DNA from 3 places in the Streptantibioticus cattleyicolor NRRL 8057 genome. Region 2 is predicted to be linked to each of the others. Evidence: riboswitches for the same ligand, from Rfam matches in the RefSeq annotation. Region 2 holds a riboswitch; each other region holds the start of a gene.
What was found. A riboswitch is a leader RNA that binds a small molecule or an ion and turns the genes downstream of it on or off. The one in region 2 is predicted to bind magnesium.
Positions count from the first base shown of each region.

Region 1: another riboswitch for magnesium. It lies ahead of SCATT_RS34420 (VOC family protein); the one in region 2 lies ahead of SCATT_RS00945 (NRAMP family divalent metal transporter).
Region 3: another riboswitch for magnesium. It lies ahead of SCATT_RS29790 (NRAMP family divalent metal transporter); the one in region 2 lies ahead of SCATT_RS00945 (NRAMP family divalent metal transporter).

Region 1 covers NC_017585.1:1,545,903-1,548,133, reverse strand. The annotation lists gene SCATT_RS34425 (hypothetical protein) at 421-621, shown strand; M-box (ykoK) riboswitch at 704-877, shown strand; gene SCATT_RS34420 (VOC family protein) at 1,203-1,571, shown strand; gene SCATT_RS34415 (MgtC/SapB family protein) at 1,624-2,231, shown strand, end outside.
Region 2 covers NC_017586.1:264,214-266,444, forward strand. The annotation lists gene SCATT_RS00945 (NRAMP family divalent metal transporter) at 1-821, opposite strand, end outside; M-box (ykoK) riboswitch at 1,143-1,316, opposite strand; gene SCATT_RS00950 (polysaccharide deacetylase family protein) at 1,489-2,231, shown strand, end outside.
Region 3 covers NC_017585.1:492,393-494,623, reverse strand. The annotation lists gene SCATT_RS29790 (NRAMP family divalent metal transporter) at 1-1,215, opposite strand, end outside; M-box (ykoK) riboswitch at 1,537-1,710, opposite strand; gene SCATT_RS29785 (PRC-barrel domain-containing protein) at 1,875-2,231, opposite strand, start outside.

The sequences.
Region 1 (2,231 bases), on a different replicon from region 2:
CGCCACCGTCCCGTGCGGGGCCCGTACCGAGTCATGCCTTCCCTTGTGCCCCGCCGGGCCCGGCCGGTACCGGTGGGGCGGGCGAACGGGTGACGTGCGGACGACGCCGTTCACGGGGTTCCCCCGGCCGGTCGTCACCGGCGCCGAACGCCGGTCACGGAGGGTGACGAGTGCCCGCACGGCACGGCGGGGTGGCTCCGGCGTACCGTCCCGTCGCCGGCAGTCGTAACCTGGACCGAGGGGCACGTCACGCCCCCGTCCGGATGTGTTCGCCGAGCGTGCGAGGAGGTGAACGGGATGAGTCCCTGCACCAGTCCCGGCTCCCATTCCGTCGCACCTGGGGCACCCGGCACGCATCGCGTCGTCTGACGGACCGCCTCGCCGGTATGGCCTCGGGTGCCGATCCGGTGGAGGTGTGTCATGACGTTCATCACCGCACTGCCCGTCCCCCCGGTGGCGCGTCGCCTGCTGCCGCTGGCCCGGCCGGTGCTCCTCGCCGTGGCGGACGCCTACGGGGTGGGGCTGCCGGTGCGCGCCGTGGGTCTGGGGTTGACGATCGCCCGCGTGGCGGCCGGTGCCGGGCCGACGGCGGATCCGCCCGGGCGCGGGGGCGGAACGTGATCCGGCTCACCGGGCGCGTCAAGAGTTCGCCAGGAAGTCACCTCGCCGCCCGCGTGGGGGTCTACACTCGTGGGGGTTTGAAGAGGCACCTCGTTCGGTGAGGCGTCTGCACGGACACCGGCCACTGACCCCACGACGTCGAGAGACGCCCAGGGTCAGGATAGGTCTCCCCGGCCCAAGGGGTGACCCCAAGTGGCTTCCCCGGTACGGGGATCACGCCGTGGAGTGCCAAAGCTCTGACGAGTTGGGGTGAGCCGGTCGCGTCGGCGCGGAACCGGCCGCTCCTTGCCGAGTCGATGACGACGCGCGTGGTCGCGTCCCGGCCGGAAGGAGGCGGAAGAGATGGATTACGGTAGTAGTCCGAGCCATCATCGGCCCCTTCCCCGCGTGTCCTCGCGTTCTTCCGGCACGCGATAACCACCCTTTCCCGCGCGGCCTTCCCGCCGCGCTGTTGTGAACCCGCACGGCTCCCACGCCGTCGCGGGCCGCCGTCCTGCGTGACGGCCGCCCCTGCCGAGCGAGCCCTCCCGGCGTCCCGGGACGGACTGCGCCGAAACACGTCTCCTGGAGGCCGTAACCCCATGATCGCCGCACTCGACCACGTCCAGCTCGCCGCGCCGCCCGCGAGCGAGGATCTGCTGCGGAGCTTCTACATCGGCGCGCTGGGGCTGCGTGAGATCCCCAAGCCGCCGGTCCTCGCGGCGCGGGGCGGCTGCTGGTTCGGGACCGCGGACGGCGGCGTCCAGCTCCACCTGGGCATCGAGGACCCGTTCCGCCCCGCCGCGAAGGCCCATCCGGGGCTGCGGGTGCGGGACATCGACGCCCTCGCCGAACGGCTCGCGGCGCACGGCGCCCCGGTGGTGTGGGACGACAACCTGCCCGGTCACCGCCGCTTCTACAGCACGGACCCGGTCGGCAACCGGCTGGAGTTCCTCGAACCCCTCGTCTGACAAGCCCTGTTGACCCGAGCGGTCCCGTCGAAGGAGGTGCCCTGTGCAGGCTGTGCACGGTCTGAGCACTGCCGATTTCCTCGTCCGGCTCGCCACCGGTGTGGCGTGCGGAGCGCTGATCGGCGTCGAGCGACAGTGGCGGGCCCGGATGGCGGGCCTGCGCACCAACGCCCTGGTGGCGACGGGCGCCACGTTGTTCGTCCTGTACAGCGTGGCGGCCGGTGACGCGGGCAGTCCCACGCGGGTCGCCTCGTACGTCGTCTCCGGCATCGGCTTCCTCGGTGGCGGGGTGATCCTGCGGGACGGAGCCGGGGTACGCGGGCTCAACACGGCCGCGACGCTGTGGTGTTCGGCCGCCGTGGGCGTACTGGCCGCCTCCGGCAGGCTTGAGCTGGCGGCTCTCGGCACGCTGGCGGTCCTCCTCGTCCACCTGCTGCTCCGCCCGGCGGGGCGCCTGCTCGACCGGGCTCCGGCGGCCGGCTCCGACCCCGACGCCACCACGCGCGCCACCGTCCACCTGGTGTGCGACCGCGGCGAGGAGACCCACATCCGCGCGCTGCTGCTCCAGGCGCTGGCGGCTTCCGGGCTGACCCCCTCCGCCCTGCGGGCCCGCCGGGACCACGAGGGTGACGCCATCGTTGTGCTCGCCACCGTCGCGGT
Region 2 (2,231 bases):
ATCCACAGGTCGGCCTTCTCGTACTTCATGAAGCGCGGTGTGATGCGCTTGTCGATGACGTAGGACTGCTGGAAGAACAGCTGCCAGGGTGCCACCGTGGTGCCCACGATGCCGATGATCAGCAGCATCACCGTGGCCAGCTGGCCGGAGCCGCCCGGCATGCCGGGGACCACGAAGTCGTGGACCATCGTGGAGGTGGCCGGGTGGGCCATGAAGTAGATCGGCACCAGCAGCAGCGAGGCCGCGCACAGTGCGATGGCCACCCGCTCGAAACGCTGGAAGGAGCCGGTGAAGGCCGAGGCGATGATGATGGCGGCGGCCAGGACCACCGCGGCCACCTTGGGCAGCCCGAGGTATCCGGCGGCCAGGGTGATCCCGATGAACTCGGTCACCAGGGTCAGGGCGTTGAGCAGGAACAGGTCGATGACGCTGAAGGCGCCCCAGAACTTCCCGAAGCGTTCCAGGATCAGCCGGGCGTGGCCGACGCCGGTGACCGCGCCGAGGCGCAGGACCATCTCCTGGTTGACGTAGAGCACGGGGATCAGCAGCAGCAGTGTCCACAGCAGGTGGGTGCCGTAGTTCTGGCCGGCCTGGCCGTAGGTGGCGAACGCGCCGGCGTCGTTGTCGCCGACCATCACGATCAGTCCGGGGCCGACGATCGCCAGCAGCGTCTTGAGTTTCGCGGTCAGGCCGGTGCGCGGTGCGGTGTCGTCGAGGCGGATGGTGCCCAGTGCTCCGCGGATGTCGCCGACGTGCGCGTCGTCGAGTACCGCCGTGGCGCGGGGGGTTTCCACCGGGGTGGCCGTGGTGGTGTGGGTCATGGCGTACCTCCCGTACCCCCGGGAGGGGGCGGACAGGGGGCACGCAGCAGCCATCCCCCCTGCGCGGAGGCGCAGGACGGCGGCCCGCGGCGGCACAAGGGCCGTGCGGGTGCGCACACAGGGGTCGCGGGGCCGGCGAGGGGCCGCGCAGGGAGGATGGTTACCGCGTGCCGGAAGAATGCGAGGACAAGCGGGGATGGGGCCGATGATGGCCCGGACTGCTACTGCAATCCATGTCTGTCGCCTCCTTCCGGCCGGGACGCGACCGTGCGCGTCGTCATCGACTCGGCAAGGAGCGGCCGGTCCCGCATCAACGCGGCCGGCTCACCCCAACTCGTCAGAGCTTTGGCACTCCACGGCGTGATCCCCGTACCGGGGAAGCCACTTGGGGTCACCCCTTAGGCCGGGGAGACCTGTCCTGACCCTGGGCGTCTCTCGACGTCGTGGGGTCAGTGGCCTGTGTCCGTGCAGACGCCTCACCGAACGAGGTGCCTCTTCAAACCTCCACGAGTGTAGCCCGACACTTGCGCGTCGACGCAACTCCTTGGCGGACTCTTGACACATCGGGAACGAAGCCGTGGGGCGCACCGCCGATCGGCGGACGCCACCCCGGTCACCCGGCGCGCGCCCGGCGCCCGGATCCGGACCGCGGATACGTTGGCTCCCCATGGAACCCCTCCGTGTGCCGGGGCCGGGGCGACGCGCCCGCCGGCTGCCCGTGCTCCTCGCGCTCCTGGCCCTGACGGTGACGCCGGCCCCGGTACGGGCGACGGCCGTCCCGGACGACTGTCGGCGGCCGGTGGCCCAACCGGCGGCGCCTACGGGGATGTCGGGCGCGGTCAACCGCAGGATCGCCACCTCCGAGCGCGTGGTGGCGCTGACGTTCAACGCGGCGTGGGACGACAGCGGGGTGCCCGAGGTGCTCGGGGTGCTGCGGCGGCACAAGGCACCGGCCACGTTCTTCATGACCGGACGGTTCGCCGAACGCCACCCGGCGGCGGCACGGGCGATCGCCGCCGAGCACGGCGTAGCCAGCCATTCGTACCGTCACCCCGATTTCGCCGGGCTGACCCGTCAGGAGGCGTGCCGGGAGGTGCGGCGGGCGGACCGGGCGATCCGCCGGGCGACCGGTGCGGTGCCGCTGCCGTTCTTCCGCTTCCCGTACAGCTCCGTGCCGCCCGAACGGCTCGCGGACGTCAACGCGTTGGGCTTCGCGGACGTGGAGTACTCCGCCGACACCAACGGCTACCTCGGGGAGCGCGGCGGGATGACGGTCGCCAAGGCGGTCTCGCGGGCCCTCGACGCGCTCGGCCCGGGGGAGATCGTCCAGATGCACGTCGGGGCAGGCGACGGCGGCCCGGGGCTGGACGCGCCCGCGTTGCCGCTGATCATCGACACGGTACGGGCCCG
Region 3 (2,231 bases), on a different replicon from region 2:
CAGCAGGACGCCGGCGAGGGTCTGGACGCCTTCGGTGAGCAGGCCGAGCGGGGAGCCGGGGATCAGCACGATCGTGGCGGCGGCGGCCACGAGTGCGGCGTAGACGGTGTAGAAGCCCTTGGCGCCGCCGACACCGCGGTGCAAGGAGTGCTTCAGGCCCAGGACGTCTCCGATGGCGTAGGCGGTGGACAGGGAGACGGCGAAGGCGCCGATGATGGAGGCGTCCAGCAGTGCGATGGCGAAGAGGACTCCGGCCAGTTTGCCGGCGTGGGCGGCCAGTCCGTGGGCGATGCCGGCGGCGTCGGTGAAGTGGCCCTGGCCGCCGGTGCCGGCGAAGGTGGCGGCGGTGAAGCCCATCATGGCCGCGGCGCCGATCACCACCACGGCGATGCCGATCCACAGGTCGGCCTTCTCGTACTTCATGAAGCGCGGTGTGATGCGCTTGTCGATGACGTAGGACTGCTGGAAGAACAGCTGCCAGGGTGCCACCGTGGTGCCCACGATGCCGATGATCAGCAGCATCACCGTGGCCAGCTGGCCGGAGCCGCCCGGCATGCCGGGGACCACGAAGTCGTGGACCATCGTGGAGGTGGCCGGGTGGGCCATGAAGTAGATCGGCACCAGCAGCAGCGAGGCCGCGCACAGTGCGATGGCCACCCGCTCGAAACGCTGGAAGGAGCCGGTGAAGGCCGAGGCGATGATGATGGCGGCGGCCAGGACCACCGCGGCCACCTTGGGCAGCCCGAGGTATCCGGCGGCCAGGGTGATCCCGATGAACTCGGTCACCAGGGTCAGGGCGTTGAGCAGGAACAGGTCGATGACGCTGAAGGCGCCCCAGAACTTCCCGAAGCGTTCCAGGATCAGCCGGGCGTGGCCGACGCCGGTGACCGCGCCGAGGCGCAGGACCATCTCCTGGTTGACGTAGAGCACGGGGATCAGCAGCAGCAGTGTCCACAGCAGGTGGGTGCCGTAGTTCTGGCCGGCCTGGCCGTAGGTGGCGAACGCGCCGGCGTCGTTGTCGCCGACCATCACGATCAGTCCGGGGCCGACGATCGCCAGCAGCGTCTTGAGTTTCGCGGTCAGGCCGGTGCGCGGTGCGGTGTCGTCGAGGCGGATGGTGCCCAGTGCTCCGCGGATGTCGCCGACGTGCGCGTCGTCGAGTACCGCCGTGGCGCGGGGGGTTTCCACCGGGGTGGCCGTGGTGGTGTGGGTCATGGCGTACCTCCCGTACCCCCGGGAGGGGGCGGACAGGGGGCACGCAGCAGCCATCCCCCCTGCGCGGAGGCGCAGGACGGCGGCCCGCGGCGGCACAAGGGCCGTGCGGGTGCGCACACAGGGGTCGCGGGGCCGGCGAGGGGCCGCGCAGGGAGGATGGTTACCGCGTGCCGGAAGAATGCGAGGACAAGCGGGGATGGGGCCGATGATGGCCCGGACTGCTACTGCAATCCATGTCTGTCGCCTCCTTCCGGCCGGGACGCGACCGTGCGCGTCGTCATCGACTCGGCAAGGAGCGGCCGGTCCCGCATCAACGCGGCCGGCTCACCCCAACTCGTCAGAGCTTTGGCACTCCACGGCGTGATCCCCGTACCGGGGAAGCCACTTGGGGTCACCCCTTAGGCCGGGGAGACCTGTCCTGACCCTGGGCGTCTCTCGACGTCGTGGGGTCAGTGGCCTGTGTCCGTGCAGACGCCTCACCGAACGAGGTGCCTCTTCAAACCTCCACGAGTGTAGCCCGACACTTGCGCGTCGACGCAACTCCATGGCGGACTCTTGACACTGCCGGAGCCCGGTGGCGGCAGCCGCGAAACCCGCCCGGGGCGCCGCTCGTACCTGGGCCCCGTCCGACCGCCTGCCGACCCGCGGCACCGATTGCGTTACGGCTGCGGGGACTTCGTCAAAGAAGGGTCGGCGCGTACGACCACGGCGTAGGAACCAAGGCCGAGCAGTCGGTCTCCGCGGATGTCGCCGAGAGCTGTGTACAGGGTGCGGAGTTGTCCGGTGGTGTTGTCGAAGGCGATGTCCTTGACGGTGCCGTGACTGGTGCCGTCTTCGGTCAGGACGCGCCGGCCGAGGGCCTCGTGGTGGGTGGGGAAGGTGTTCTGGCCGGGATCGGTGGCGGTGCGGGAGCGCACGATGACGGCGTCGGGCCCCACGGCTTCGACGGCGTCCCAGGCGATGGCCGCGGCGTGCTTCGGGGCTTGGGACAGGCGCAGGCAGGCGATGCTCCTGGT